2 regions of the Pseudomonas sp. HP_12 genome follow, and region 1 is predicted to be linked to the other one. Evidence: predicted binding sites of a transcription regulator. Region 1 holds the regulator's gene; the other holds the start of a gene.
The links. The regulator FliA, encoded in region 1, starts transcription of late flagellar genes. The targets are predictions, from matches to a motif close to CTAAAGTTTNNNNNNNNNNNGCCGNTAA.

Region 1 (13,728 bases):
CCTGGGTCAGGCCGCAGGACTGGGTGAGTTCGTCGATGCTGGCGCCCATGCCGACCAGGCGGGCGGCCTGGGCGAAGGACAGGGTCGAGGGATCGCGCTGCTCGAGAGCAGTGATCTTGTCCGGCAACAGCGCGATGATGGAACGCAACTCGTGCAGTTCCTCGCCCATTCTCACCGTTCCGCTCTGGTAATTTTCCAGGCGCCGGGCCAGCTCGCGGATGCGCTGGTCACGCAGCGAATCCGCCTCCAGCTGCTGCGTGGCCAGGGTGCGCAGGCGCTTGGTGTGGGCCATGAACATCACGACGCTCACGACCCACAACACCGCCAGAAAAATAACCGCCACATCGAGAATCAATCAGATGTTCTCCAGCTCGGACCACTCTTCCTCGGACATCATTTTGTCCAGTTCCACAAGGATTAGCAGTTCGCCGTTCTTGTTGCAGACGCCCTGGATGAACTTGGCGGATTCGTCGTTGCCCACGTTCGGCGCGGTTTCGACTTCCGACTGACGCAGGTAAACCACTTCAGCCACGCTATCGACCAGGATCCCGACCACTTGCTTGTCGGCCTCGATGATCACGATACGCGTGTTGTCGCTGACTTCAACCGGCGGCAGACCAAAGCGCTGACGGGTGTCGATGACAGTGACGACGTTACCGCGCAGGTTGATGATCCCCAGCACGTAGCTTGGCGCGCCCGGGACCGGAGCGATCTCGGTGTAGCGCAGCACTTCCTGAACCTGCATCACGTTGATGCCATACGACTCGTTGTCCAGGCGGAAGGTGACCCATTGCAGAATCGGATCTTCGGAACCCTGTGCTGACGACTTCTTCATACCCCTAACCCCTTGCGTGTTGTGCCGTGCGGTCGACGTTTCGTACGCCGGCCTGTGTTGATCTGATGATGTTTTATTGATGCGTCTTCATCTGCTTGACCGCGCCACTGGCAATCAGCTCGGCCAGCTCGGAAACGTCCAGCAGCGCACACATGTGCTCGATCACCGTCCCGGCAAGCCAGGGTCGCTGACCACGATGGGTGCGCCATTTGATTTCATTGGGGTCCAGGCGCAACGAGCGGCTGACCTGATGCACCGCCAGCCCCCATTCATAGCCCTGAACCGAAATAACGTATTGCAGGCCCTGACGGAAATCGTCGCGGTACCGGTCCGGCATGATCCAGCGCGCCGTGTCGAGCACCTTCAGGTTGCCCGCCTGGCTCGGCAGAATCCCGAGAAACCAGTCCGGCTGACCGAACAGCGGCGTCAAGTCATGACCCGCCAGCGGATAAATCGAACCCAGGCACACCAGCGGCACCGCGAGGGTCAGACCGGCGACGTCGAACAACAGACATTCGAACGGCTCGGCCGCCCAGGCCGGGCGTTCATCGCCAGTGGGCGGCGGCGTCGGTGTGCGCTGGGCAGACAGATGCACGTCAACCACCGGCTCGACCAGCGCCGTTGGCGGTTCTTCCACCACCAGAGCCTCAACCACAGGCGCTTCAACGACCGGCTCGATCACCGGCACGATGGCGGGCGGCAGAATCACCGGTGGCATATCGACCGGACGTTCCATAACCCGCGCGGCGGCCGGTTCAGGCTGAGCCGTATAGGCGAGCGAGACCGGCGCAGGCCGGCTCACGGGAGCAGGCTGCGACGCCGGCAACGCAGGGGGCAGCGCAGCAGCCACCGCTGCGGCAACGGCAGAACGCATGCGTGCGTCGTGGGCCTGCTCTTCGAGAACGGCCGCTTGAAATTCATCGACGGACTCGACGACCTCCAGCTCCTCGGTCGCGTCATGCAGCAACGCGTCCAGGTAGTTCTGCAGCGCCAGTTGTGGTCGTGAAGCGATGTCCAGGGGGCGGTTCATACGGGAGCCCGAAAAGTAGTGATGCGATTGCCGCCTGATACAGCTATCGGCTGCATAGCCGATGGACTTGAGCGTGCAGGCGCGCCGCTCGGCAAATAATGATCAGCGGACACTAGGCGACCTGCCCGACAAGCTGTTCGGTGAGCATGTGCTTGAGCAACGCGCGGTAAGCCAGCACGCCACGGCTCTTGTTGTCGAACTGCGAGGGGGTCACACCGGCGCGGCTGGCGTCCCGCAACCGGGTGTCCACCGGAATGAACGCATTCCAGACGTGCTCCGGGTAACTGTCGCGCAGCAGCTTGAGGGTGCTCATCGACGCCTGGGTGCGACGGTCGAACAGCGTCGGCACGATGGTGTACGGCAGCGGCACCTTGCGCGAGCGGTTGATCATCGCCAGCGTGTTGACCATGCGCTCCAGGCCCTTCACCGCGAGGAATTCGGTCTGCACCGGGATCGCCAGTTGCTGGCTGGCCGCCAGCGCGTTGACCATCAACACGCCGAGCAACGGCGGGCTGTCGATGATCGCGTAATCAAAGTCCTGCCACAGCTGCGCCAGACTCCTGGCAATCACCAGCCCCAGCCCGCTCTGCCCCGGCGACTGGCGCTCAAGGGTGGCCAGCGCGGTGCTCGACGGCAGCAGGGAAATGCGTTTGTCACTGGTGGGCAGCAGCAGTTGGCCCGGCAAACCGTCCGGCACCACGCCCTTGTTGAGGAACAGGTCGAAGCTGCTGTGCTCCAGCGTATCGGGATCTTGCCCGAAATAGCTGGTCATCGAGCCGTGGGGATCGAGGTCCACCACGACCACGCGCTTGCCCGCCTCTGCCAGCAAGCCGGCTAAAGCGATGGAGGTGGTGGTCTTGCCGACCCCGCCTTTCTGATTGGCTACTGCCCAGACTCTCATGTACTCGTTTTCCCCCCGACCAAAGCGACGACCGGGTTTAAGGGGCAGATGACGAAGATTTGACGCCTTGCGGCGGCTTGGCCGGGACCGGTGCAGTTTGTGTGCCAGCACGACGCAGCGCCGCATCGGGTTTTGCGTTGGCCGTAGTGCCCGAGCCGGTGAGGCTGCGGCGCACGTCCAGGTTGCGCGAGATCACCAGCACCACGCGGCGGTTGCGCGCGCGGCCATCGGCGGTGGCATTCGAGGTCAGCGGCTGGAACTCGCCGTAGCCGACCGAGGCCAGCCGCGCCGGGTTGATCCCGTCCATGGCCAGCATGCGCACGATGCTCGACGAGCGCGCCGACGACAGCTCCCAGTTGGTTGGGAACTGCCCGGTGTTGATCGGCTGGTTGTCGGTGAAGCCTTCGACGTGTACGGGGTTGTCGAACGGCTTGATGATCTTCGCAACCTTGTCGATCAGGTCAAACGCCTGGTTGCTCGGCATCGCGTCGCCGCTGCCGAACAGCAGGCTGGAATTGAGTTCGATCTCGATCCACAGCTCATTGCCGCGCACAGTCATCTGTTTGGAAGCGATCAGGTCGCCGAACGCCGCGTTGACGTCATCGGCAATGGATTTGAGCGGGTCGTCTGCAGCCTGGCCCAGCGCGGCGTCGGTCTGCTCGCTGTCCTGAACCAGCGGATCGGCGGGTCGCACGGTCTGCGGCTTCTGCTCGCCGATGGGGATCGGTTTGACGCTGCGCTCGGGCTCGTTGAACACCCCGACCAGCGCCTCGGACAGCACTTTGTATTTGCCTTCGTTCAGCGACGAGATGGAATACATGACCACGAAGAAAGCGAACAGCAAGGTGATGAAGTCCGCGTAGGACACCAGCCAGCGTTCGTGGTTTTCATGCTCTTCCTGGCGACGTCGGCGGGCCATCAGTCCATCACTCCATGAAGCCTTGCAGCTTCAGTTCGATCGAGCGCGGGTTCTCGCCTTCGGCAATCGATAGCAGGCCTTCGAGGAGCATCTCCCGGTAGCGCGATTGGCGGATCGCCACGGCCTTGAGCTTGTTGGCCACCGGCAGAAGAATCAGGTTGGCAGAGGCAACGCCATAAATGGTCGCGACGAACGCCACGGCGATGCCGCTGCCCAGTTGATTGGGATCGGCCAGGTTGCCCATCACATGGATCAGGCCCATGACGGCACCGATGATGCCGACCGTTGGCGCGTAACCGCCCATGCTTTCGTAGACCTTTGCGGCCTGAATGTCGCGGCTTTCCTGGGTGATGAAATCCACTTCCAGAATGCCGCGAATGGCCGCCGGTTCAGCGCCGTCGACCAGCAGCTGAAGGCCTTTGCGCGAATAGGCATCGGGCTCCGAATCCGCCACGGCTTCGAGGCCGAGCAAGCCCTCTTTGCGCGCGGTGAGGCTCCAGGACACGACGCGATCAATGCCGCCGGCCAGATCAATGCGTGGTGGAAACAGAATCCAGATGAAGATCTGCATCGCCCGCTTGAACGCGCTCATGGGCGTCTGCAGCAGGCAGGCCGCCAGCGTACCACCGAGCACGATCAGCGCGGCCGGGCCGTTGAGCAAGGCGCCCAGGTGCCCGCCTTCGAGGAAGTTGCCGCCGATGATCGCGACGAACGCCAGAATGATCCCTATGAGCGTCAAGACATCCATCAGCTGCAGGCCTCCACCAGGTGGCGCCCGATGTCGTCGAGGCTGTAAATGGCGTCGGCCAGTTCGGCTTTGACGATCGCCATGGGCATGCCGTAGATCACGCAGCTGGCTTCGTCCTGAGCCCAGATCTGGCTGCCGCTCTGCTTGAGCAGACGCGCGCCTTCACGGCCGTCGGCGCCCATCCCGGTGAGGACGACCGCGAGGACTTTGTCGCTGTAGGATTTTGCCGCCGAGCCAAAGGTGATGTCGACGCAGGGCTTGTAGTTCAGGCGTTCATCGCCCGGCAGGATTTTAACCGCGCCGCGACCATCGACCATCATCTGTTTGCCGCCCGGGGCCAGCAGTGCCAGACCGGGGCGCAGGATGTCACCGTCCTCGGCTTCCTTGACGCTGATGCGGCACAGCTTGTCGAGGCGCTCGGCGAAGGCTTTGGTGAACGCGGCCGGCATGTGCTGGATCAGCACGATGGGCGCCGGAAAGTTGGCCGGCAGTTGGGTCAGTACGCGCTGCAAGGCCACCGGACCGCCGGTAGACGTGCCGATCGCCACCAGTTTGTAGGCTTTGCGCTTGGGCGCAGCCGACGTCGGCGCGTGGTGATGGGACGCCGCTGCAGGCTGCTGCGACGCCGGCGCGGCTGAACGCGCAGGCGCAGGGGCTGGCGCCGGACGCGATGGTCGCGCTTCGGCAGCCGTGCTGCGCGGTGCAGCGGGCGCAGCAGACGGCGCGGGCGCCGAGGTGGCAGAAGGCGTGCTGCCGTAACCGCTGAAACGACGATTGCTGCGCGAGATGCTGTGCACTTTCTCGCATAACATCTGTTTGACCTTCTCGGGGTTGCGCGAGATGTCTTCGAAATTCTTGGGCAGGAAATCCACCGCCCCGGCGTCCAGCGCATCGAGTGTGACTCGGGCGCCTTCGTGGGTCAGGGAGGAGAACATCAACACCGGGGTCGGGCAACGCTGCATGATGTGACGGACCGCGGTAATGCCATCCATCATCGGCATTTCGTAGTCCATGGTGATCACGTCGGGCTTGAGGGCCAGGGCTTGGTCAATGGCTTCCTTGCCATCGGTGGCGGTACCGACCACCTGGATCGTGGGATCCGAAGAGAGAATTTCCGAGACACGACGTCGGAAAAAACCCGAATCGTCCACGACGAGAACCTTGACTGCCATAAACACTCCAAAGAGCGCGCGTCACCCTGAGGGGCCGCACGCCCTGAATCACGTAGCTTGGGTCACATTGGCAAAACGAGACAGGCCAGTGGGACCGGTTTTCGCGCTTAAAACGAGACCGGGTCTGTTTGTAGGACCGGCTTTAGCCGGGAAGGCGTCGAGTGTCACACCGAAAATCCACAGTGTTTTCGCCGCCCTATTCCCGGCTGAAGCCGGTCCCACCAAAAATCGAAAGCCGCCCTACCGAAGCCGATCCTGCTTAACCAATCCGTCGGGCCGCATAGCGCTTGAGCATGCTCGGGACATCGAGAATCAGTGCGATACGGCCGTCACCGGTGATGGTCGCGCCCGACATGCCTGGCGTGCCTTGCAGCATTTTGCCCAGCGGCTTGATCACCACTTCTTCCTGGCCGACCAACTGATCCACCACGAATCCGATGCGTTGCGTGCCTACCGACAGAATCACCACGTGGCCTTCGCGCTGCTCCTCGTGAGCCGCCGAGCTGATCAGCCAGCGCTTGAGGTAGAACAACGGCAGCGCCTTGTCGCGCACGATCACCACTTCCTGACCGTCGACGACGTTGGTGGTCGACAGGTCCAGGTGGAAGATCTCGTTGACGTTGACCAGCGGGAACGCGAAGGCCTGGTTGCCCAGCATGACCATCAGCGTCGGCATGATCGCCAGGGTCAGCGGCACCTTGATGATGATCTTCGAGCCCAGGCCTTTGGTGGAATTGATGCTGATAGAGCCGTTGAGCTGGGCGATCTTGGTTTTCACCACGTCCATGCCCACGCCACGCCCGGACACATCGGAAATCTCGGTCTTGGTCGAGAAGCCCGGCGCGAAGATCAGGTTGTAGCAGTCGGTGTCGCTGAGGCGATCCGCTGCATCCTTGTCCATCACGCCACGCTTGACCGCGATGGCACGCAGGACCGCAGGGTCCATGCCTTTGCCGTCATCGGAAATCGACAGCAGGATGTGATCGCCTTCCTGTTCGGCGGCCAGAATCACACGACCGTTCCGGGACTTGCCCGACGCCTCGCGCTCTTCCGGCGACTCGATACCGTGATCGACCGCGTTACGCACCAAGTGGACGAGCGGGTCGGCCAGGGCCTCGACGAGGTTCTTGTCCAGGTCGGTTTCTTCACCCACCAGTTCAAGGCTGATTTCTTTCTTCAACTGACGCGCCAGATCGCGAACCAGTCGCGGGAAGCGACCGAACACTTTCTTGATCGGCTGCATGCGGGTCTTCATGACCGCGGTCTGCAGGTCAGCGGTGACCACGTCCAGGTTGGACACGGCCTTGGACATGGCTTCATCGGCGCTGTTGGCACCCAGGCGGACCAGGCGGTTACGCACCAGCACCAGTTCGCCGACCATGTTCATGATTTCATCCAGCCGCGCGGTGTCGACGCGCACGGTGGTTTCCGCTTCAGACGGCGGTTTTTCGCTAGGCGCCGGAGCAGCAGCGCGAGCTGGTGCCGGTGCAGCAGCCGGTGCAGCTTTGGCCGGCGCTGCAGCAGCAGGCGTCGCTTTGGCCGGTTCGGCTTTGGCGGGCTCGGGCTTCTTGGTCGGTGCCGCTGCGGCCGGCGCTGCAGCTGCACCGGCAGCCACGGCAGGTTCGAACTTGCCTTTGCCGTGCAACTGATCCAGCAGGTCTTCGAATTCGTTGTCGGTGATCTCGTCCGACGCAGCGGCTTTCGACGCAGCGGAGGGCGCAACCGGAGCGGCAGGTGCAGCGGCAGCAGGTGCCGCAGCGCCAGGAGCCGCAGCGCCGACGGCGTCCGGCGAGAACGAGCCTTTGCCGTGCAACTGATCCAGCAGCGACTCGAATTCGTCGTCAGTGATTTCGTCACTGGCCGGTGCGGCAGACGGCGTCACAGCCGCTGGCGGTTGCACCGCATCAACGGCGAACTGGCCTTTGCCATGCAGCTGATCGAGGAGTGATTCGAATTCGGCGTCAGTGATTTCATCGCTGGCCGCAGTGCCAGCCGGCGCAGCGGGAGCCGCTGCCGCCGGCGCTGCTGCAACGGGTGCCGGGGCGACAGGCGCAGACGGAGCCGGTGCAGGCGCACCTGCCGCTTGCGCCTTGACGGCGTTCAGCGAATCCAGGAGCTGTTCGAATTCCAGATCGGTAATGTCTTCGGACGGCGCTTCAGCGACCGGCTCTTCAACCACCACCGGTGCCGCAGCGATTTCTTCTGCCGAGGCAGGCTCGGCCAGGCGTGCCAGTGCGGCCAGCAATTCAGGCGTGGCCGGGGTGACGGCAGAGCGCTCGCGCACCTGACCGAACATGCTGTTGACGGTGTCGAGTGCTTCGAGCACCACGTCCATGAGCTCCGAGTCGACGCGACGTTCACCCTTGCGCAGGATGTCGAACACGTTCTCGGCGATGTGACAGCATTCAACCAGCTCGTTGAGCTGGAGGAAGCCGGCGCCCCCTTTTACAGTGTGAAAACCGCGAAAAATTGCATTGAGCAGGTCCGCATCGTCAGGCCGGCTTTCCAGCTCGACCAACTGCTCTGACAACAGCTCGAGAATCTCGCCGGCCTCTACCAGAAAATCCTGAAGGATTTCTTCATCGGCGCCGAAGCTCATTGGGGGGTGCTCCTAAAATTAACCGTCAAACCGATCCGGAGGCTGCACTGACGGCCTGCGCGCATTGCTTTCGTCGAAGCATTGGCGCGCGGGTCCAGCAGCCACTTTCACAGAAAACCTGAAGTCCGAGACAGAATGACCGAATCAGAATCCGAGGCTGGATAGCAGATCGTCAACATCATCCTGTCCGGATACAACGTCTTCACGTTTATCGGCATGAATCTGCGGACCTTCACCCTTGGAGTGAAGTTTTTCTTGTTCTTTTTGCTGACGGAACATTTCCTGGTCGTGCTCGATGCCCGCGAAGCGGTCCACCTGGCTCGCCATGAGCACCAGCTTGAGCAGATTGCGCTCGACTTCCGTGACCAGCGTGGTCACGCGCTTGATCACCTGACCGGTGAGGTCCTGGTAATCCTGAGCCAGCAGAATGTCGTTCAAGTGCGCAGAGACCTCGGTGGTCTCCTTCTCGCTGCGGGTCAGGAACACATCGACGCGGCGGGCCAGATCACGAAACTCTTCGGCGCTGATCTCGCGGCGCATGAAGCGTCCCCAATCGGCGCTCAACGACTTGGCGTCTTCAGTGAGCCCGTGCATCAACGGCGTGCTCAGCTCTACCAGATCCATGGTCCGGTTCGCCGCGTTTTCAGTCAGCCTGACGACGTACGACAGCCGCTCGGTGGCGTCGGTGATCTGGGAGACCTCCTCGGCCTGCGGCATGTTCGGGTCGATCTGGAAGTTGACGATCGCGCTGTGCAGCTCGCGCGTCAGTTTGCCGACTTCCTGATACAGGCCGCGGTCGCGGGTCTGGTTAAGCTCATGGATCAGTTGCACGGCATCGCCGAACTTGCCTTTTTCAAGGCTCGCGACCAGCTCTTGTGCGTGTTTCTTCAGAGTTGACTCAAAGTCACCCATTGTCGAATCTTTGGAATCCATAGCGCCCTCGCAGCGGACATCAGCTATTGACGCGCTCGAATATCTTTTCGATTTTTTCTTTGAGCACTTGCGCGGTGAACGGCTTCACCACGTAGCCGTTCACACCGGCCTGAGCGGCTTCGATGATCTGCTCGCGCTTGGCTTCGGCAGTGACCATCAGCACCGGCAGGCTGCGCAGACGCTCGTCGGCACGCACCTGACGCAACAGGTCGATGCCGGACATGCCCGGCATGTTCCAGTCAGTGACGAGGAAGTCAAAAGCGCCGCTTTGCAGCATCGGCAATGCGGTGAGTCCGTCATCTGCTTCGGCCGTGTTGGTGAACCCAAGGTCACGCAACAGGTTTTTTATGATCCGCCGCATCGTTGAGAAGTCATCAACGATGAGGATTTTCATGTTCTTGTCCAATTCGACCTCCAAGCAGTCTTTAACGCGTTCAGCACCTGAACGCGCGTTCAATCAATACCGGCTGTGCCGAACATCAAGAGGGGGTGGAATCGACCGGAACAAGCGCAGCGAAACCGGATCATCTACGACCCGGTTCGACCGACTCCTGCCGTGTCTCATTTGCTTCCCGCTCACGTCTTGCACAGCCGGTCTTACACGCAACACGCAGGCCTCACGGCCTGCGCCTGATTCACGAACGTGCGCGCCACTCGCCAAGACGACCGCGCAACCGCGCCGCGCATTGACTGTGCAGCTGGCTGACCCGCGACTCGCTGACCCCCAGGACCTCACCGATTTCCTTGAGGTTCAGCTCTTCGTCGTAGTACAGCGACAACACCAGGCGTTCACGTTCGGGCAAGTTGGCAATGGCCTCGGCCAGCGCAGCCTGAAAGCGCTCGTCTTCCAGATCCCGCGACGGTTCGAGGGACTGGCTCGCGCCGTCCTCGTGCAGCCCTTCGTGTTCGCCGTCCTGCAACAGATCGTCGAAGCTGAACAGGCGGCTGCCCAGGGTATCGTTCAAAATCCCGTAGTAATCGTCGAGACTCATTTCAAGTTCGGCAGCAACCTCGTGATCTTTAGCGTCACGGCCGGTTTTTGCTTCGATTGCACGAATCGCGTCACTGACCATGCGCGTGTTGCGGTGGACCGAACGCGGCGCCCAGTCCCCCTTGCGCACTTCGTCGAGCATCGCACCACGGATACGAATACCCGCGTACGTCTCGAAGCTGGCCCCTTTCGTGGAGTCGTATTTGGTCGAGACTTCGAGCAAGCCAATCATGCCCGCCTGGATCAAATCCTCGACCTGCACGCTGGCCGGCAGACGCGCCAGCAAGTGGTAGGCGATTCGTTTGACCAGCGGGGCATAACGCTCGATCAGCTCATACTGGGAGTCTTTGGACGATTTGCTGTACATGCGATAGCCACTTGCTGTCATGAGACGGGCCCTGCGCTGGTTTGATGCACGAGGCGTTCTACGAAAAATTCCAGGTGGCCGCGCGGGTTCGCCGGGAGCGGCCAGGTGTCGACTTTCTGCGCGATGGCCTTGAACGCCAGGGCACATTTGGAACGCGGAAACGCTTCGTACACGGCGCGCTGTTTCTGCACGGCCTTGCGTACGCATTCGTCGTACGGCACGGCGCCCACATACTGCAGGGCCACGTCGAGAAAACGGTCGGTGACTTTGGTCAGCTTGGCGAAGAGGTTGCGCCCTTCCTGCGGGCTCTGGGCCATGTTGGCCAGGACGCGGAAGCGGTTCATGCCGTAATCGCGGTTGAGCAGTTTGATCAGGGCATAGGCGTCGGTGATCGATGTGGGTTCGTCGCACACCACCAGCAGCACTTCCTGGGCCGCGCGGACGAAGCTCACCACCGATTCGCCGATGCCGGCGGCGGTATCGATGACCAGCACATCGAGGTTGTCGCCAATGTCACTGAACGCCTGAATCAGCCCGGCATGCTGCGCCGGGGTCAGGTGGACCATGCTCTGGGTGCCCGATGCCGCCGGCACGATGCGTACACCGCCCGGGCCTTGCAGCAAGACATCGCGCAGCTCGCACCGCCCTTCGATGACATCAGCCAGGGTGCGTTTGGGGGTCAGACCCAACAATACGTCGACGTTGGCCAGACCCAGATCGGCGTCCAGCAGCATGACGCGACGTCCCAGCTCGGCCAGTGCCAGTGAAAGATTCACTGAAACGTTGGTCTTGCCTACGCCACCTTTGCCACCGGTCACCGCGATAACCTGTACGGGATGCATGCTGCCCATGTTAATTGTTTACCTTGTCTTGCTTAGACCTAAGCCACATGTCGGGCTGCACGTTCAGTGTCTGAACAATGCCTGGCAGACCATCGATGCAGGAAAATTCCACTGTCATTTTCTTCACCTAGCCCGCGCGCTTGCCGGTGCTGTGATAAAGATCCGCAAACATATCCGCCATCGCTTCCTCGCTCGGCTCCTCCTGCATCTGCACGCTGACAGCCCGGCTCACCAATTGGTGCCGACGCGGCAAATGCAGATCATCCGGTATCCGTGGGCCATCGGTGAGATAGGCCACAGGCAGTTCGTGTGTCACGGCCAGGCTGAGCACTTCGCCCAGGCTGGCCGTTTCGTCGAGCTTGGTCAGGATGCACCCGGCCAGGCCGCAACGTTTGTAACTGTGATAAGCCGCTGACAGCACCTGCTTCTGGCTGGTTGTCGCCAGCACCAGGTAGTTGCGCGCCTTGATGCCACGCCCGGCGAGGGTTTCCAGTTGCAGACGCAGGGCCGGATCGCTGGCTTGCAGGCCGGCGGTGTCGATCAACACCACGCGCTTGCGCAACAGCGGCTCCAGCGCCTGTGCCAGGGACTGGCCCGGGTCGACGTGGGTGACCGGTACATTGAGGATCCGGCCCAGGGTTTTCAGTTGCTCCTGAGCGCCAATGCGGAAACTGTCCATGCTCACCAGCGCGATATTTTGCGCGCCGTATTTCAACACATATCGGGCCGCCAGTTTAGCCAGCGTGGTGGTTTTGCCCATGCCGGCAGGACCGACCATGGCAATCACACCGCCCTCTTCCAGTGGCTCGACGTCCGGCGTGGCAATCATGCGGGCCAGATGGGCCAGCAGCATGCGCCAGGTGTGAGCCTGATCGTTGGAGTCCGGGACCATCGCCAGCAAGTCGCGGGACAGCGGGCCGGAAAGGCCAACCCGTTGCAGACGGCGCCACAGATTGGCCTGTTGCGGACGGCCGTCTCGCAGCTGGTTCCAGGCCAGCGAGCCTAGCTGGACTTCCAGCAGTTCGCGCAGGCCGTTCAATTCGGAACGCATCGCTTCGTAGGCGCGGTCGCCAACGCCCGGCTCGGCGTTGCGCTCGGCGCGTTCGGCGGCCACTGCGGCGTGGACGGACGGGCGAAACGGTTCTTCCAGCGTCGGTTCGATCTGCTTGCTGTCATCCATCGCAAGGCCGGCGAACAACTGACGGTTGGCGACAGTGTCCAGCTCGCTGCGGTGGGTCAGCTCAGCCTGAGCAGTGACGATGAGCGACTGAGTCTTGCGCAGCTCGTCTTCGAGTTCGATGTTCGGTACACGCGGGGCCAGCGCAGACAGCTTGTAGTCCAGGGCGGCGGTCAGTTCCACGCCGCCAGCGATCCGCCGGTTGCCGATGATGGCGGCTTCAGCGCCCAGCTCATCGCGAACCAGTTTCATGGCTTGTCGCATATCGGCGGCGAAAAAACGCTTAACTTGCATGACTCACTACCTCAGCCGTTAGGCCCGACAGTCGCTACGATGGTGACTTGCTTATTGTCAGGAATTTCCTGGTAAGCCAAAACATGCATATTCGGTACAGCCAACCGTCCAAAGCGGGACAACATGGCGCGAACCGGACCTGCGACCAACAAAATAACCGGCTGCCCCTGCATCTCCTGACGCTGCGCCGCTTCGATCAACGAGCGCTGAAGTTTCTCAGCCATGCTCGGTTCGAGGAGAACGCCTTCTTCCTGACCCTGACCTGCCTTCTGCAGACTATTTAGCAATATCTGTTCCAACCTTGGCTCAAGGGTGATCACAGGCAGCTCCGGCTCAATGCCGACAATGCTTTGGACGATTGCGCGGGACAATCCGACCCGTACGGCAGCCACCAGCGCGGCAGTATCTTGACTACGCGCAGCGTTGTTGGCGATGGCTTCGGCGATGGAGCGGATATCGCGAACCGGCACCTGTTCGGCAAGCAGCGCCTGCAGCACCTTCAGCAGGGCCGACAGCGACAGCACGCCCGGGACCAGTTCTTCCGCCAGTTTTGGCGATCCCTTGGCCAGCAGGGTCATCAATTGCTGGACTTCCTCGTGGCCGATCAATTCATGAGAGTGCTTGTAGAGAATCTGGTTCAAGTGAGTCGCCACCACGGTGCTGGCGTCCACCACGGTGTAACCGAGGGATTGCGCCTGGGCACGCTGGCTGATTTCGATCCACACGGCCTCCAGGCCAAACGCCGGGTCTTTGGCAGTGATGCCGTTGAGGCTGCCAAACACCTGACCGGGGTTGATCGCCAGTTCGCGGTCCGGGTAGATCTCGGCTTCGGCCAGGGTCACGCCCATCAGGGTCAGGCGATAGGCGCTGGGCGCCAGGTCGAGGTTGTCGCGGATGTGCACGGTAGGCATGAGAAAGCC
Region 2 (17,920 bases), on a different contig from region 1:
GCAGCTGCACAGGTTTGCCGAGCAGCCGTTTCAAAAAGGAATATTTCATGACGACCCCTACAGGATGCAGCAGTCATCGTGGGTCGCGATGAGGGCGTCGCCGCACAGCAGGCGATCCCCGTCGCGGGCAATGGGTCGGTCATCGACGAGGCAGGTTTCATCCCCTTCGGCGATTGCACAGGGGCCGTGAAAGCAGAGCACGCCGTCGCCGTGGCGGGCGACTTCGAGACCGTGCAGGAACGTGGAGGGCGAGCCTTGAATGACTCGACCGCCTTTGAGGGTGGGGTCGTTGAGAACGATGATGGGGCGCATGACAAAACTTCCCTGAGATGTGGCCGCAGCGAGCGTCCATGCTCCGCTGCGTTTGAGCCGCGAAATTAACACAGGGTCAGGGGCTTGAAAGTGGTACAGGTTATTTCAAGACGCGTCCTACTTTGGCGCGGTGAAGAGTCCTACACGCGGGCGTGATGAGGTTCGCATTTTGATCGAACAGGCGTGGGTTGGAGCGGGGCGGGGGGGCGTTGCGGGATTGGATCAGGAAGCGCTATTTGGTGTGCGCGTTCTGGGGCGGGTGATAGCAGCGGATGTCGGCAACCGGCCAGCACGCCCTGAAACGCGCCAGCCGGTCATCACAAACGATCAGAAATCGTCGTCTTTGTCGAAGCGTCGCGCTTCGCGCTGCAGCTGATACACGAAACGCTCGACCTGACGCTGCACCAATCCACTCATGTTGTGGAAGCGCACACCGGCGAACGTGGTGTTGATCCTTTCTTCGAAGTGCAGATAGCGCAGTTCGACCGGCGTGGTCATGTTGCCGAAGGGCAGGGAGGCGATGAAGCGCTCATAGACCTGGCCCAGTTGCATGCGCTCGGAGATATCGCCCTCAAAGCGCAGCTTGCACCCGGTAGCGGAGACATCCAGCAGTTTGCCGCGCAACGGGAATTTGAGCCGGTCGCCGCCAATCTCGACATCAATCAGGGAAGCCAGCTTCAGGGCCGCGCGAAACGCGTTACGGCGCTGGTGATAGACGACTTCTTCAGGGAGAGGGCCGCGATAGCTGCGCGGCTCTTCGATTACGGTCAGCTGGGCTTTGCTTTCCCAGGCGATGCGCACACCGTCGTGAAAACCTTCGACCCGGAAGGGCTCACCGCTGGCAAGGAAACGCTCGCCATCTCGGGGGATCATCTCGTCGAAAATGACCTGGTTGGTGTCACGGTCGACGTCGATCACGTAACTCTGAAAACGCTGGGTGCGTTCGTGAAACGTGATGATCAACGGGTCATGACTTTCCATCAGCAGCCGCAGATTGGCGGCGATTTCCAACGGGGTGGTCAGTACCTTCGGGGGCTGCGGAACATCGTCCGCGCTTGAGGCATTCACGGTCTATCCATCTCCAGGCAAATAACGGCAGCGTGCAGCGTGCGGCATATTGCCACCACAGTGCGCACCTTGATACAAGAACTTACGCCTGGCTGAGCGGACGCGGCCTGGCCTTGCCCGACGTCGAACCGCGACTGTCGTACAGCGTGGGCGTGTCGCCGCCGTTGAGAATCCTCAACTGCTGTGCCGTGGTGAGTTGCTGGAGCTGGATGAGGCTGCCGTTCTGTTCGTTGGCCGCCTGGCATTCACTCATCAGCGCGCTGAGTTCATCGCCTGCGGTCAACAAGGCTTCACCCACTGACGAATGTTTCGCCACTTCTTCGAGTCCCGCTCGATTGGCGGGCAGACCCAGGCTGGTCATCAGCTGGGTACGTCGGCGTCCATGCTGCTCGAGCACGATCACCAGCGCCTGTTTCTGCGCCAGGATGTGTTCCATCTCGACCATATTGCGCCCGTGAAGCGCCACTGACTCAGCCTTCAGGATATCCAGCAGATGCCGGGTTGGCGCAATGTCGTCCGTGATCAGTTGAAGCAATGTAGTGTCTTGCATCGCATGCCCTGGTGTTTAAGCGTCCAGAAGCCCCTGCGCAGACCTGGGGCTAGCGCTGGGCTTCGAAGTTAAGCAGTTTGCTTGCAACACGATTGCTGTCGACCTTATAGCTGCCGTCGGCGACCGCCTGCTTCAACTCAGCCACACGGGCGCTGTTGACGACAGGCTGATCACGCAACGAATCACTGATCTTCTGCAACTGTTGAGCTTCGCTGCTCAAATGTACTGCCTCACCGCTACCGGGCACGCTCGAGGTGCCGCTGACCGCTGCCGTAGCTTCGGTTTTGCTGGCTTCCTTGGTGCTGGCAGTACGTGTTGTACCGCCAACGGTAGTGGAGCTGTTCAAACGATTGAAGTCGATGACCATGATTGAAAAACCTCTGGGTTCTAGGACGCTTGCCTTGGTTTCGGCCAGACCCGGAATAACTTTAGGGCCCGTGCGAAAACAGTCTCGAATGGACTTCGCACGGAGCACAGGGGTTCCGAGTGTAGGAAAAGCGCAAGCGCAGCGCCAGAGGTCTTACCTTCACATGTCAGTTACATAGCGACCTCGACTTGCCCGGGCGCAACGATATTGGCCTTGATCACCCGTTGGGAGTTGAGGTTCTTCACGCGTATTTGCTCGTTGAAACCGCCGTCGGACAAGGCTTCGCCCGGCATGCGCACGCTCATTGAACCGCTGCGCGCACTGATCACCACCTGGTCGCCCTTATGGACCATTTGCGGCTGATCGAGGTGGACGGGCGTCAGGATCTGGTCGATGACCGTTGGTCGGACAACTTTTTGCCCGACTGCCTGATCGACTGAATCCAGGAAGCCTTGCCCCAGCAGGCTGACGTCGCGTTCGCGCAGCGCCACATCGTTTTCACTCACGATTGCGTCGCGCTTCATGGGCCGCACGGCCGTGACCACATTGCGGTAAAGGTGTACCTGGGCCGGCACAAACACCGTCCACGGGGACGTGCCTTCGCAGCGTATCTTCACGGTGACGCGGCCGATGGGCTGGGCCGGGCTTTCCAGTGAGGCTGTCAAATCCTTGTCGCACAGCGGCATGCGCAGACGCGGGTCCAACTGCTTGACTTCAATTTCGTAGCGGCCGGCGGTTTGGTTGGTCGCCATGTAGTCTTCAACTGTGAATTCAAGAAAGCCCTGGGTCACGCCGATAAGTGTTTCAGGCAGGGTCATGTTGTCCGCCCGGCTCAGGCTGGCGGCACACAACAGACACAGCGCGACCAGCACGCAGACAAAGCTGCGGGTTGCGGGTGCCGGGCGTCGGGATACTGTCGTTTGTGTGTTCATGATGAGTAAATAGCAAGGCCCGTGCCGCTTACCGTTCCGGTAGCGCAATTGGTCGTTTTGGGAGGTGTGGTGCATGGCTGGTGTGATGGATTCAGTAAACCAGCGCACTCAACTGGTCGGGCAGAACCGCCTTGAACTGTTGTTGTTCCGGTTGGACGGCAAGCAGTTGTATGGGATCAACGTGTTCAAGGTAAAAGAGGTGCTTCAATGCCCGAAACTTACCCATATGCCCAAATCCAGTCCGATTGTGCGCGGTGTGGCAAATATTCGTGGCGGGACTATCCCGATCCTCGATCTGGCGTTGGCGACCGGTGGCAAGCCGCTGGCTGACATTACCAATTCATTCGTGATCATCACAGAGTACAACACCAAGATTCAGGGCTTCCTGGTGCATGCGGTGGAACGCATCGTCAACATGAACTGGGAAGACATTCATCCGCCACCCAAGGGCACCGGTCGCGACCACTACCTCACGGCAGTGACGCGTCTGGACAACCAGCTGGTGGAAATCATCGATGTCGAGAAGATCCTCGCCGAAGTGGCGCCGGTCTCCGAGAACATCTCGGTCGGCGTGGTCTCGGCGGAGGTTCAGCACAAGGCGCTGTCGCTGCGCGTGCTGACGGTCGATGACTCCTCGGTGGCGCGCAAACAGGTGACGCGTTGCCTGCAAACCGTCGGCGTGGAAGTCACGGCGTTGAATGACGGTCGTCAGGCACTCGATTTCCTGCGCAAACTGGTGGATGAAGGCAAGAAGCCGGAAGAAGAATTCCTGATGATGATTTCCGACATTGAAATGCCGGAGATGGATGGCTATACCCTCACTGCGGAGATTCGCAGCGACCCGCGCATGCAGAAGTTGCACATCGTGTTGCATACGTCGTTGTCCGGCGTGTTCAACCAGGCGATGGTCAAGAAGGTCGGCGCGGATGATTTCCTGGCCAAGTTCCGGCCAGACGATCTGGCGGCGAGGGTGGTAGATCGTATCAAGGCGGCAGATATCAGCTGAGGAGGGGTTTTCCTCCTTGCTGTTCACATGATTTGAGAGGCGGCATGTCTACAGGTAATTTGGATTTTGATCAGTTCCGGGTATTCCTGGAAAAAGCCTGTGGCATTTTGCTGGGTGAAAATAAGCAGTACCTGGTTTCCAGCCGCCTCAACAAGTTGATGGAGCAGCAGTCCATCAAATCGTTGGGCGAGCTGATCCAGCGGATCCAGACTCAGCCGCGCAGTGGTTTGCGTGAGCAGGTGGTGGATGCGATGACCACCAACGAGACGTTGTGGTTTCGCGACACGTACCCCTTCGAGGTGATGAAGAACAAGGTCTTGCCCGAGGCGATCAAGGCCAGCCCCAACCAGCGTTTGCGCATCTGGTCGGCGGCGTGCTCGTCGGGTCAGGAACCGTATTCGCTGTCGATGACGATCGATGAGTTCGAGCGCAGCAACCCGGGGCAGTTGAAGTCGGGCGCGCAGATTGTGGCGACGGATTTGTCGGGTCTGATGTTGAACAATTGCAAGACGGGTGAGTACGACAGCCTGGCCATCGGCCGAGGGTTGTCGCCGGACCGTCTGCAGCGTTTCTTCGATCAGAAGACGCCAGGGCGCTGGACGGTGAAGGCGCCGATCAAGAGCCGTGTGGAGTTTCGTTCGTTCAATCTGTTGGACAGTTATGCGGCGTTGGGCAAGTTCGATATCGTGTTCTGTCGCAACGTGCTGATTTATTTTTCGGCGGAGGTGAAGAAGGATATTTTGCTGCGTATTCATTCGACCTTGAAGCCGGGGGGGTATTTGTTCCTGGGGGCGTCGGAGGCGTTGAACGGGTTGCCCGATCACTATCAGATGGTGCAGTGCAGCCCCGGGATTATTTATCAGGCCAAGTGATTGGCTGCGCTTTTGATGTGATGAGAACCCCGCTTAGGCGGGGTATTTTGTTTAGTGTTGGCGCTGGTAGGGCATCTGCCTCACGGCAGATATTTCGCCTCCGGCGAGTTACTTGATAAAGCCCCAAGTAACCAAGGGCTTTGTGCTCCTGGTTGGGCCCTTCCTTCGTCAGGGTTCCTTCACTCCGGTCTCGCTCCGTGGGCCCGCGCCGAACGGGCATCCATGCCCTGACGGCGCTCTCGCCGCATCCATGCGGCTCGGCCCACTCCGCGAGACCTGCGTTCAGCCTGCACCCAAGTCGCGTTCGGCGGTGACCGGACCGTTCGCGTATGAAGATCAAAAGCACGGCAACGGCAACGGCAACGGCAACGGCATTCGCGAGCAAGCTCGCTCCCACAGGTAGGGTGTCTGATCAGCAAAATAGCAAGCGCCTGCACTGGCCTCTTCCCGGCTAAAGCCGGTCCCACTAACAGCAGCGCATGCAGTCCGTAGGACTGGCTTCAGACGGGAAGCCATTGATCTGCTTTTGCTTTTGATCTTCGTACACAAAAAGTCCAGACACCGCCAATCGCGACTTGGGTGCAGGCCGAACGCAGACGACGCGGAGTGGGCCGAGCGGCATGGATGCCGCGAAAGCGCCGCTAGGACATGGATGTCCGTTCGGCGCGGGCCCACGGAGCGTCGTCGGAGTGAGGGTATCCCGACGGAGGAGGGACCTAACCAGGAGCAAGCACCCTTGGTTACTTGGGGTGCTTTTCCAAGTAACTCGCCGAAGGCGAAACGTCTGCCCCCAGGCAGACGCCCTTGATCTTGATCTTCCACGCGGAAGCACGATACGGCAAAAAAACGGCACTGCTCTTGCCGCTTTCCTCCCATCGAGCGGAAATCCCTTGCCGCTTTTCTGTCATCCCCCTGCACCAACACCCCTGCAGCCCGCGAAAAACGGCACTTCCAGCAAGTGGCACGCACCTTGCTATAACTCCTGCACGTACATCTGGTCAGCCCTCAAAGGTCCCGACATGAGCATCAGTTTTGAAAACGCCCTCGGCATCCACGAAAAAGCGCTCAACTTCCGCGCCCAGCGTGCTGAAGTGCTGGCCAACAACATCACCAACGCCGACACCCCCAACTACAAGGCGCGTGACCTCGACTTCTCCAAAGTCCTGGCCGCCCAAAGCGACAAAAGCAACAACGGCCACTTCGCCCTCGACATGACCAACAGCCGTCACATCGAAGCTGAAGGCATGAGCGATGGCGAAGCCAGCCTGCTCTACCGCACTCCGTCGCAGCCGTCGCTCGATCAGAACACCGTCGACTCTCAGGTCGAAAACGCCAACTACGCCGAAAACGCCATCGGTTTTCAGGCCAGCTTCACCTTGCTCAACAGCAAATTCAAAGGGCTGGTTGCAGCCCTGCGCGGAGAGTAATCCATGTCCCTATCCAGTGTTTTCAATATTGCCGGTAGCGGCATGAGTGCCCAGAACACCCGCCTCAACACCGTGGCCAGTAACATCGCCAACGCCGAAACCGTGTCCTCCAGCATGGACAAGACCTACCGCGCCCGCCATCCGGTGTTCGCCACGGTCTTCCAGGGCCAGGAATCCGGCGGCAGCGCCTCGCTGTTCGAAGACCAGGGCCAGGCCGGCACCGGCGTACAGGTTTCCGGCATCGTCGAAGACGCCTCCAACCTCGAAGCACGTTACGAGCCAAATCACCCGTCAGCCGACAAGAACGGCTACGTGTATTACCCGAACGTCAACGTCGTCAACGAGATGGCCGACATGATCTCGGCCAGCCGTTCGTTCCAGACCAACGCGGAAATCATGAACACCGCGAAAACAATGATGCAGAAGGTCCTGACCCTGGGTCAGTGATAAAGGGCGAAATCCATGACGGTCTCAAGCACAGACGCTACCTCGACGTTCCTCAAAGGGCTGCAAAGCACGACCCCCGGAACCACAGGCACCAGCACCAAATCCAGCACCGACACCAGCAGCCTCACCGGCTCAAGTTCGCTGGGTAAGGATTCATTCCTGCAATTGCTGGTCACGCAAATGCAGAACCAGAACCCGCTCGATCCTCAGGACAACAGCGAGTTCGTGGCCCAGCTGGCTCAGTTCAGCAGCCTGGAAACCATGCAGAACCTGAGCACCTCGGTCGACTCGATCAGCACCATGTATCAGTCGTCCCAGGCGTTGCAGGCCTCGTCGCTGGTCGGCCGTTCGGTGACCGTGGACGCAGGTTCGACCTACGTCGACACCAGCAAGGCCATGACCGGTTCGGTGGTGCTGCCATCGTCCAGCGCCGACACCACGGTGAAGATCTACGACAGCACCGGTACCAACGTCGTGCGCACCATCGACCTCGGCACTCAGGCCGCTGGCACCACATCCTTTAGCTGGGATGGCCTGGACGACAGCGGCGCAGCGGTGGCAGCGGGCAATTACAGCTTCGTCGCCAACGGCAAGCTGGACGGCACCGCTACTAATCTGAGCACCTATCTGCCGGCGACAGTGAGCAGCGTGACCATGGGCACAACGGGCTCTGACATGACGTTGAACCTTGCCGGCGGCACCCAGGTGGCACTGTCAAAAATCAAGCAAATCGGAATTTAGAGCCGACTAGACGGCGCAGGAGTTAATCATGTCTTTCAATGTTGGTCTTAGTGGGCTCTACGCCGCAAACAAAAGTCTCGACGTCACCGGCAACAACATTGCCAACGTCGCGACCACCGGTTTCAAATCTTCCCGTGCGGAATTTGCTGACCAGTACGCCCAATCGATTCGCGGCACCTCCGGCGGCACCAACACCGGCAGCGGCGTCACCACCGCCGCGGTTTCGCAGCAGTTCACCCAAGGCACGCTGAACACCGGTACCGGCCGCAGCCTGGACCTGGCGATCAACGGCAACGGCTTCTTCATGCTGAGCAACAACGGCGAAAAGCTGTACACCCGTGCCGGCGCATTTCACACCGACTCCGCCGGCTACATCATCAACGAAGCGGGCAATAACCTGCAGGGCTACAGCGTTGACGGTCAGGGCAATGTCTCCACCGGCGTGCTGAGCAACCTGCGTGTCGATTCGTCGAACCTGGCGCCGAAAAGCACCAGCTTGATCACTGTCGCTTCCAACCTGAACTCCTCGTCGACGGTTCCGACGGTTGCGACGTTCTCGCCGTCCGACACCAACAGCTACACCACCACCTACAGCACGCCGCTGTACGACAGTCAGGGTAACGAACACACCCTCGACCAGTATTTTTCGAAGACGGGCACCAATACCTGGACGATGTACAGCCTGGTCGATGGCCGCAGCATCAGCGATCCAAACTCCACTACTGCTGACGCGACCGCAGTGACCTTCGATTCGTCGGGTGGCTTGATCACCAGCGGCACCGGCGCCCCTGATACCACCAATTCGCCAAACGTGAGCGTAGGTACTGACGGCGTCTTCTCGATCAACAACTGGGTACCGGCCGCCAAGACCACCGTCGGCAGCACCACCACCTGGTCAAGCAACGGCGCGTCCGCCAACGCGGGCGGGATCAAGCTCAATATGCTGGCGACCACCCAGACCAACGCGGTCTCGGGTGCAATCACCAAGACCCAGGACGGTTACGCCACCGGCCAGATCACAGCGATGAACATCGACGCCACCGGCAACATGTTCGCGACTTACACCAACGGTCAGTCCAAGGTGATCGGTCAGGTGTCGTTGACCAACTTCGCCAACGTTCAGGGGCTGGCACCCGCGGGCGGCACCAACTGGCGCGAATCGGCCTCGTCGGGCATCCCGGTCACGGGCGCTCCACAGTCGGGTACGCTGGGTTACTTGACCGGGCAGGCGCTGGAAGAATCCAACGTCGACCTGACCGGTGAACTGGTCAACCTGATCAAGGCGCAAAGCAACTACCAGGCGAACGCCAAGACCATTTCGACGCAAAGCACCATCATGCAGACGATCATTCAGATGACCTGATAAAGGTCCCTGGATACGCTCGCTGAAGCCCCTCTCTGAGGGGCTTTTTTTATGCCTTTGGTTTGACTGAAATATCGAGAGCCGTCCCACTCTAGAACTGGAAACTTCCTACTTTCGTCTTTGCGAAAATCAAGTTCGCTGACAAATAAATGCCATTGAGCGACGCCACTCAAGCGGTCCGTTCGATTGCATTCCTTTGCCCGCGATCTCGATGCATTGACGAGCGTGTCGTTGAACAACGGCGCAGGGAGTGTTCATGTCATTCAACACAGCGGTTTCAGGGTTGCACGCGGCGCACAAGCGCATGGAAGTGGCCGGCAACAACATTGCCAACGTCCACACGTCCGGTTTCAAATCCTCACGCGCCGAGTTCTCGGCGGTCTATTCCTCATCCATGCTCGGCGGCAGCCGGACGGCCTCGGGTGATGGGGTGCAGGTGGCCAACGTTTCGCAGAACTTTGCGCCCGGCGGCGTCATCACCAGCGAGGGCAGGGCGCTTGATATGCGCATTCAGGGCAACGGTTTCTTTGTCATGAGTGACGCCGGTTCCATCAGTTACGGCCGGTCAGGGGCCTTCATCAAGGATGCACAGAATTTCGTCGTGGACTCCCACGGCAGCCGCTTGCAGGGCTATGGGGTGACAGACGCGGGGGAGGTGATCAGCGGCGTTCGCACGGACCTGAAGATCGACACTGCCGACATGTCACCCAAGGCCACCGGCAAGATGGAGCAGACCCTGAACCTCAACGCGGCGTCGCCGTCACTCGGCGCCATCCCGCGTTTCGACCCTGGCGACCCGACCACCTACACGCGGGTAACGGGGCGGCTGATTCAGGACGCCGGCGTTCCGCCACAGGATCACGAACTCAAGCAGTACTTCGTCAAGACTGAAGACGACAACTGGACGTCTTACATTCTCATCGACGGCGTCAATCCGCTGGACCCCACCAGCACCGCGCCGCTGGAAATCGGTTTGCAGGTGTCTGCGGCGGGGAGGCTGTCGGTCACAGGTTCGACGGCGGCGGTGAAGATGATTTCCGACACCGAGTTGTCCCTGCAGAAGTGGCGTCCGGCGATCAACGTCAACGGCAGCTGGACCGTAAGCCCCGCGCCTGCGCCCGGCCCGATCTCACTGCCGCTGCTGGACGGTGGCCTGCCCGTGCTCGACCCGGCCGATCCGCTCATGCCGCGGCCCGTCCCGACCTTCAATCCGGCGGACATCACCACCTACACCAAGGCGTCCACCTACGGCGTGTTCGACAGCCTCGGCATGCGTCACGAGATGACCCAGTATTTTGTCAAAGACGGCAGCAACAGCTGGAAGATGCACACGCTGATCGACGGGCGTAACCCGCAGGACCCGAGCAGTACGGCACCGACGACGGCAAGCATGCTGTTCGACTCCGGTGGCTCGCTGCAATCGCTGATCGGCAGCCAGTGGCTGACCGCTGCCAACAACACCCTGACCCTCGAAGGCTGGGTGCCGGCCAAACCGCTGGACGGCAACAAACCGGGCGGGCGTTGGGGTGCGAACGGCGCGGTAGGAAATGCCGACGGGATTGTCATGGACTTCAACAAGATCAGTCAGCACAACGCCGCCACGGGCAGCAGCAACATCGTCATCGACGGGCACACGGCAGGGCAGGCCACCCAGCTGACGATCGACAAGAGCGGCATGCTGATGATCGGGTTCAGCAATGGTCTGCACCGCAATGTCGGCCAGGTCATGCTCGCCAGCTTCGCCAACAATCAGGGGCTGCAGCCGGTGAGCGACACCCGCTGGGTCGAAACCCTGGCCTCCGGCGTCGCCAATTACGACACGCCGGGTGTCGGCACCTTGGGCAGTGTCATCGGCCATTCGCTGGAAGGCTCCAACGTCACGTTGACCAACGAGCTGGTGGAGCTGATCCAGGCGCAGACGGCCTATCAAGCCAACTCGAAAACCCTCTCGACGGAGGCGGAACTGATGCAGACCCTGATACGCGCGACTTGATGCGGGATTTAGCGTGAACGCGAAGGTGGGACCGGCTTTAGCCGGGAAGGCGGCGTGTCAGACGGTTGATTCATCACAGCTAAACCGCCTTCGCGAGCAAGCTCGCTCCTACAGGTCTTGCGTCGAGCAGGAATATCCGGATGTGCCGAGATCATTGCAGGACCGGCTTCAGCCGGGAAGGCGGCGTGTCAGACGGTTGATTCATCACAGGCAAACCGCCTTCGCGAGCAAGCTCACTCCTACAGGTCTTGCGTCGAGCAGGGATATCCGCTTGCGCCGAGACCATTGCAGGACCGGCTTTAGCCGGGAAGGCGGCGTGTCAGGCGATCAATCCGTCACAGGCGGAACGAAATAACTCAAATCGAACAATCCGACTTTACATACGCGGCGCTGATCCGGGTCCAGCCTTTGCCCGGGCTGGTCTGGGCGCAGACGGTGCGGTGGGCGCCTTGCCAGAGGAAGTAGGGCGCCGGCGCCGCCCACACGGCAAACGAGCAGGCAATCAATGTAAAGAGCAGGGCGATGCGCAGACCCATGACAGTTTTCCGTAGCGACTCAAGCCAATTCATAAAACGCTGCAAGTTTCGCACCCCATGGAGAGTTTTCTGGCGCTCTCTGCCTTCGATTTGCAGGAAACCGGCAGTCCGCTGTCGCGCGGCGGCCCAAACCGGATCCCGGTCCGCCAAATGCCGCCGGAATCATTGAAGAATCAACGCTTTGTATCATCGCTGAAAAACTGGTTCGATTATTGCTATGACCTGTTCAGTACAGCTACAGGCGGCAAGCGTCTGTCGGAGGAGGAAGACTGTGGACAAGTTGCTATACGTGGCCATGAGCGGAGCGTCGGAAAACGCCATCGCCCAAAAGGCCCATGCCAACAACCTGGCGAACGTTTCGACCAACGGGTTTCAGCGCGACCTCGAACAGGCGCGCTCAATGCCGGTGTTCGGCGAAGTTAACCCGTCCCGAGCGTACGCCATGAGCGAACGTCCCGGCACAGACTTCAGCCAGGGTGCGATGGTCGACACCGGTCGCGATCTGGACGTCGCCGTCAAAGGCAACGGCTGGATGGCGGTGCAGACGCCCGACGGCGGCGAAGCCTACACCCGCACCTCCAGCATGAACATCGACGCCCTCGGCGTGTTGCGTGATGGCAATGGTTTGCCGGTCATGGGCAACAGCGGGCCGATTGCCGTGCCTCCGCAGCAGCAGATCGAGATCGGCGCCGACGGCACCATCAGCGTTCGCTCGCTGGGCGAGAGCCCGCAGGTCATGGCGCAGATCGACCGCATCAAGCTGGTCAAGGGCGACCAGACCACCATGGAAAAAGGCCCCGACGGTCTGATGCACACCAAAAGCGGCAGACCGGCCCAGGCCGATGCTGACGTGCAGGTCGAATCCGGGTTTCTGCAGGCCAGCAACGTCAACGCCGTCGACGAGATGACCGCGGTGCTGGCGCTGTCCCGCCAATTCGAACTGCACATCAAGATGATGAAGACCGCCGAGCAGGATGACGAGTCGATGGCTCGCGTCTTGCAAATGGGCTAATGACTGACAGCTTGCGCCGATAAACAGGCGCTCGAGGAGATTCAAACATGCTTCCGGCACTCTATGTTGCTAAAACCGGTCTGGCCGCCCAGGACACCAACCTGACGACCATTTCCAACAACCTGGCCAACGTTTCGACCACCGGTTTCAAAAGCGACCGTGCGGAATTCCAGGACCTGCTTTACCAGATCAAGCGTCAGCCAGGCGCCCAGTCCACTCAGGACAGCGAGCTGCCATCGGGCCTGCAACTGGGTACCGGTGTGCGCATCGTCGGCACCCAGAAAAACTTCACCGCCGGCAGCCTGCAGACCACCAACCAGCCGCTGGACATGGCGGTCAACGGTCGCGGCTTCTTCCAGATCCGTCAGCCTGACGGCACCCTGGCCTACACCCGCGACGGTACGTTCCACCTGGACAGCAACGGCCAGATCGTGACCGCAAACGGTTACGCGCTGGAGCCTGCGATCGTCGTTCCGCAAGACTCGCAGACCTTCACCGTCGGCGAAGACGGCACCGTGTCGATCACCACCTCGGCCAACACCGCCACGCCACAGATCATCGGTAACGTGCAGACCGCGGACTTCATCAACCCGGCCGGCCTGCAATCCCAGGGCGGCAACCTGTACCTGGAAACCGCTTCCAGTGGCGCACCTCAGGTCGGTACGCCGGGCCTCAACGGTCTGGGCGTGGTCAAGCAGAACACCCTGGAAAACTCCAACGTCAGCACCGTTGAAGAGCTGGTGAACATGATCACCACCCAGCGTGCCTACGAGATGAACTCCAAAGTGATCTCGACCGCTGACTCGATGCTCCAGTACGTGACCCAGAACCTGTAAGCCCTGTTTGAAACGCCTGATGTCCTGCTGCGAAACACCTGATCAATTCCAAGGGGCGCCTGAAAAACGCCTGCTACACCGCGAGGTTTTAAGTGTCATGAAACGGCTCTCTGTATTGCGGCTTTCCCTGTTGGCAGCTCCTGTGTGCGGTATCGCGCTGCTGACCGGCTGCGTTGCGCCTGCGGCCAAACCCAATGACCCTTATTACGCGCCGGTGTTGCCGCGCACGCCGCTGCCTTCAGCGGCCAGCAACGGTTCGATTTATCAGGCCGGTTTCGAGCAGAACATGTACGGCGACCGCAAGGCCTATCGGGTCGGCGACATCATCACCATCACGCTTTCCGAGAAGATGGCTGCCAGCAAGGCTGCCAGCTCAGGGATCAGCAAGACCAGCAAAACCAGCCTTGGCCTGACCTCGCTGTTTGGCGCAGGCGTCAGCACCAACAACCCGGTCGGTGGCGGCAACCTCAGCCTGGACGCCGGATACACCGGGGACCGCGCCACCAAGGGTGACGGCAAGGCGGCGCAGAGCAACAGCTTGACCGGCTCGATCACCGTGACCGTCGCTGACGTCATGCCCAACGGCATTCTGTTGGTGCGCGGCGAGAAGTGGATGACCCTGAACACCGGTGACGAACTGGTGCGCATCGCCGGCCTGATTCGCGCCGACGACATTGCCACTGACAACACCGTGTCGTCGACTCGCATCGCCGATGCGCGCATCACTTATTCCGGTACAGGCGCGTTTGCCGATTCCAGTCAGCCAGGCTGGTTCGACCGATTCTTCCTCAGCCCGTTGTTCCCTTTCTGATAGCGGGATAGCCATGATCACGTTCAAGCAACTGATAGCGGCAGCGCTGCTGTTCACCACCGCACTGGGCGCCCACGCCGAGCGCCTGAAGGACATCGCCAGCATTTCCGGCGTACGGACCAACCAGTTGATCGGTTACGGTCTGGTGGTGGGACTCAACGGCACGGGTGACCAGACCACCCAGACGCCGTTCACCCTGCAGACCTTCAACAACATGCTCTCGCAGTTCGGCATCAAGGTGCCGGCGGGCTCCGGCACCGTGCAGCTGAAAAACGTCGCGGCCGTGGCCGTATACGCCGACCTGCCGCCGTTCGCCAAACCGGGTCAGCAGATCGACATCACCGTATCGTCCATTGGTAACTCGAAGAGCCTGCGCGGCGGTGCCCTGTTGATGACCCCGATGAAGGGTATCGACGGCAATGTCTATGCCGTGGCCCAGGGCAACCTGGTGGTCGGCGGTTTTGATGCCGAAGGCCGCGACGGTTCGAAGATCACCGTCAACGTGCCGTCTTCCGGTCGCATTCCAGGTGGTGCATCGGTTGAACGTGCCGTGCCAAGTGGCTTCAACCAGGGCAACTCCCTGACCCTGAACCTCAATCGCAACGACTTCACCACCGCGAAGCGCATCGTCGACAAGATCAACGACATGCTCGGCCCTGGCGTCGCTCAGGCGCTGGACGGCGGCTCCGTGCGAGTCACCGCGCCGCTGGACCCCAACCAGCGTGTTGATTACCTGTCGGTGCTGGAAAACCTGGAAATCGATCCGGGCCAGACGTCCGCCAAAGTCATCATCAACTCGCGGACCGGCACTATCGTTATCGGCCAGAACGTCAAGGTGTCGCCGGCAGCCGTGACCCACGGCAGCCTGACCGTGACCATCACCGAAGACCCGATCGTCAGCCAGCCGGGCGCGTTCTCCAACGGCCAGACCGCCGTGGTCCCGCGTTCGAAGATCAACGCCCAGCAGGAAATGCACCCGATGTTCAAGTTCGGTCCGGGCACCACGCTGGATGAGATTGTCCGCGCGGTTAACCAGGTGGGCGCAGCGCCGGGCGACTTGATGGCGATTCTCGAAGCACTGAAACAGGCCGGCGCGTTGCAAGCCGACCTGATCGTGATTTAAGAGGCAAACTGAATGAGCATTCCAAGCGGCGGCGTTTCTTCAGGTGATTCAGGGGCGTACACCGACCTCAATCGTCTGACGGCCATGAAAACCGGTGATCGCGACAGCGAGGGCAACCTCAAGAAAGTCGCGCAGGAATTCGAGTCGCTGTTCGTCAGCCAGATGCTCAAGGCCATGCGTTCGGCCAACGAAGTGCTGGCCAAGGACAACCCGATGAACACCGCGGCGACGCGGCAGTATCAGGACATGTATGACCAGCAGCTGTCGGTGAGCATGTCTCGCGAGGGTGGCGGCATTGGTCTGCAGGACGTGCTCATGCGTCAGCTGTCGAAAAACAAGGGCGCTGAAGTCGCGCCGGCCACCGGGCTTGTGTCCGGCAACAACAAGACCACGGCAAAGGTCGACGGCAAAGCCGACGCGCCTGCCCAGACCGGTCTGGCCACGCACATCGCTCAGCGTCCGCTGTGGGCCACCCGTTCGGTGACTGCGCCCGCCGCAACCGACGGCACCGCGCACAGCGACGTGGCAGCGCTGAATTCCCGTCGCCTGTCGCTGCCGAGCAAACTCAGCGACCGCATCATGGCCGGCATCGTCCCGAACACCGCCACCGCCGCCGGCCAGGACGCGAGCACCAGCGCTACCACACTGAAGAACCGCATCGCCGTTTCCAATGCCGTGGCCGCCGCGAAAAGCGCAGGGTCTCAGAGCAATGGCGACTGGACCGTCGGGCCTCAGTACGCCGCCGACGCTGACGCTTATGTGCGCAGTCGCGTGCAGACACCGCTGGCGCCGGGCAAGAGTGCATTCGCCAACCGTGATGACTTCGTCGCCACGATGATGCCGCTGGCCAAGGACGCTGCCGCGCGTATCGGCGTCGATCCAAGCGTGCTCGTCGCACAAGCCGCGCTGGAAACCGGCTGGGGCAAATCGATCATGCGTCAGTCCGACGGCGGCAGCAGCCACAACCTGTTCGGCATCAAGGCCCAGGGCGGCTGGAAAGGACCGGAAGCCCGCGCGATCACCAGCGAGTTCCGTGACGGCCAGATGGTCAAGGAGACCGCGGACTTCCGCGCCTACGACTCGTACGCCAGCAGCTTCCACGACCTGGTGAGCTTCCTGCAGAACAACAATCGCTATCAAGAAACCCTGAAATCCGCCGATAACCCGGAACAGTTTGTGAAAGAGCTGCAGAAGGCCGGCTACGCAACCGACCCGTCCTATGCCAGCAAGATTTCTCAGATAGCGAAACAGATGAAGAGTTACCAGACCTACGCATCCGCCTCGGGCTCTTCCACGACTTTATAAGGTTTGAACCATGTCACTGATCTCAATCGGGCTTTCGGGACTCACCGCCAGCAGCGCAGCATTGACGACGATCGGCAACAACACTGCCAACGTCGACACGCAGGGCTACTCGCGTCAGCAAGTGATGACCGCCGCCGGGGCTCAGCAGAACATCGGCGTCGGTTTCATCGGCACCGGTACGACGTTGTCCGACGTGCGCCGCATCTACAACGGCTACCTCGATAACCAGTTGCAGACCAGCACATCGCTCAACGCCGACGCCACCGCGTACCTGAGCCAGGCCAGCAAGCTCGACTCGATGCTGTCCGACAGCTCGACCGGCGTGAGCACGGTGCTGGCGAAGTTTTTCACTGACCTGAGCGCCCTGGCGTCCGGGCCGACCGACACGGCTGCGCGCACGACATTTCTGACCAGTGCATCGGCGCTGGCCGGTCAGTTCAACACCATCTCGGCGCAGATGAAGGACCAGAACGCCAGCATCAATACCCAGCTGACCACGGCAACAGGGCAGGTGAATGCACTGGCGTCGTCCATTGCCGTCCTCAACAAGCAGATCACCGAGACCCAGGCTTCCGGCGGTCAGCCCAACACGCTGCTCGATTCGCGCACCGAGGCGGTACGTCAGCTCAATGAACTGGTCGGCGCCAAGGTCGTTGAAAACAACGGCAGCTATGACGTTTACATCGGCACCGGCCAGCCGCTGGTCACCGGCACCACCGCCAATACCCTGAGCGCCGTGCCCAGTGACAGCGACCCCAGCGTGTATGCGCTGAAACTGAAATATCAGAACAACGAAGTTGATGTCTCCAGTGTGGTAACCGGTGGCTCGCTTGGCGGGTTGCTGCGTTATCGCAGCGACGTGCTGCAGCCGGCCGCCAGCGAGCTGGGCCGTCTGGCGGTGGTCGCTTCCGACCAGATCAACAGCCAGCTCAACCAGGGTGTGGACGCCAACGGCAACTTCGGCAGCAACCTGTTTATCAGCGTCAATGACCCGAGCCTGACCAGCCAGCGCAGCCTTGCCAACACGACCAACGATCAGTCCTCGGGCAACTTCGCGGTGTCCATTGCCAACAGCGGCGCGCTGCAGACCAACGATTATCAGGTGACCTTCACCGATGCCAGCGGCCAGTACAGCGTCAAGCGGCTGCCGGACGGCAGGGACATGGGTTCGTACAACACCAGCGCCACCACTGCGCCGGTCATCGACGGCTTCTCGCTG

Region 2: the regulator FliA is predicted to act here: its motif matches at 2,335-2,362, upstream of flgM (flagellar biosynthesis anti-sigma factor FlgM).

What each region holds. Positions count from the first base shown of each region.
Region 1 covers NZ_JBTOQG010000005.1:1,466-15,193, reverse strand. Annotated here, with positions in the region: gene ACYASU_RS05450 (DUF2802 domain-containing protein) at 1-355, opposite strand, end outside; gene ACYASU_RS05445 (chemotaxis protein CheW) at 356-835, opposite strand; gene ACYASU_RS05440 (CheW domain-containing protein) at 909-1,865, opposite strand; gene ACYASU_RS05435 (ParA family protein) at 1,978-2,766, opposite strand; gene motD (flagellar motor protein MotD) at 2,804-3,685, opposite strand; gene ACYASU_RS05425 (flagellar motor protein) at 3,693-4,433, opposite strand; gene ACYASU_RS05420 (protein-glutamate methylesterase/protein-glutamine glutaminase) at 4,433-5,605, opposite strand; gene ACYASU_RS05415 (chemotaxis protein CheA) at 5,865-8,204, opposite strand; gene ACYASU_RS05410 (protein phosphatase CheZ) at 8,349-9,137, opposite strand; gene ACYASU_RS05405 (chemotaxis response regulator CheY) at 9,157-9,531, opposite strand; gene fliA (RNA polymerase sigma factor FliA) at 9,773-10,516, opposite strand; gene fleN (flagellar synthesis regulator FleN) at 10,513-11,346, opposite strand; gene flhF (flagellar biosynthesis protein FlhF) at 11,465-12,808, opposite strand; gene flhA (flagellar biosynthesis protein FlhA) at 12,820-13,728, opposite strand, start outside.
Region 2 covers NZ_JBTOQG010000012.1:50,065-67,984, reverse strand. Annotated here, with positions in the region: gene ACYASU_RS10315 (hypothetical protein) at 1-49, opposite strand, end outside; gene ACYASU_RS10310 (PAAR domain-containing protein) at 58-312, opposite strand; gene ACYASU_RS10305 (flagellar brake protein) at 640-1,380, opposite strand; gene ACYASU_RS10300 (flagella synthesis protein FlgN) at 1,463-1,930, opposite strand; gene flgM (flagellar biosynthesis anti-sigma factor FlgM) at 1,980-2,297, opposite strand; gene flgA (flagellar basal body P-ring formation chaperone FlgA) at 2,468-3,229, opposite strand; gene ACYASU_RS10285 (chemotaxis protein CheV) at 3,303-4,235, shown strand; gene cheR (protein-glutamate O-methyltransferase CheR) at 4,280-5,107, shown strand; gene flgB (flagellar basal body rod protein FlgB) at 6,127-6,534, shown strand; gene flgC (flagellar basal body rod protein FlgC) at 6,538-6,981, shown strand; gene ACYASU_RS10265 (flagellar hook assembly protein FlgD) at 6,997-7,722, shown strand; gene flgE (flagellar hook protein FlgE) at 7,751-9,085, shown strand; gene ACYASU_RS10255 (flagellar hook protein FlgE) at 9,342-11,078, shown strand; gene ACYASU_RS10250 (hypothetical protein) at 11,435-11,614, opposite strand; gene ACYASU_RS10245 (flagellar basal body rod protein FlgF) at 11,886-12,626, shown strand; gene flgG (flagellar basal-body rod protein FlgG) at 12,674-13,462, shown strand; gene flgH (flagellar basal body L-ring protein FlgH) at 13,560-14,273, shown strand; gene ACYASU_RS10230 (flagellar basal body P-ring protein FlgI) at 14,287-15,396, shown strand; gene flgJ (flagellar assembly peptidoglycan hydrolase FlgJ) at 15,409-16,701, shown strand; gene flgK (flagellar hook-associated protein FlgK) at 16,712-17,920, shown strand, end outside.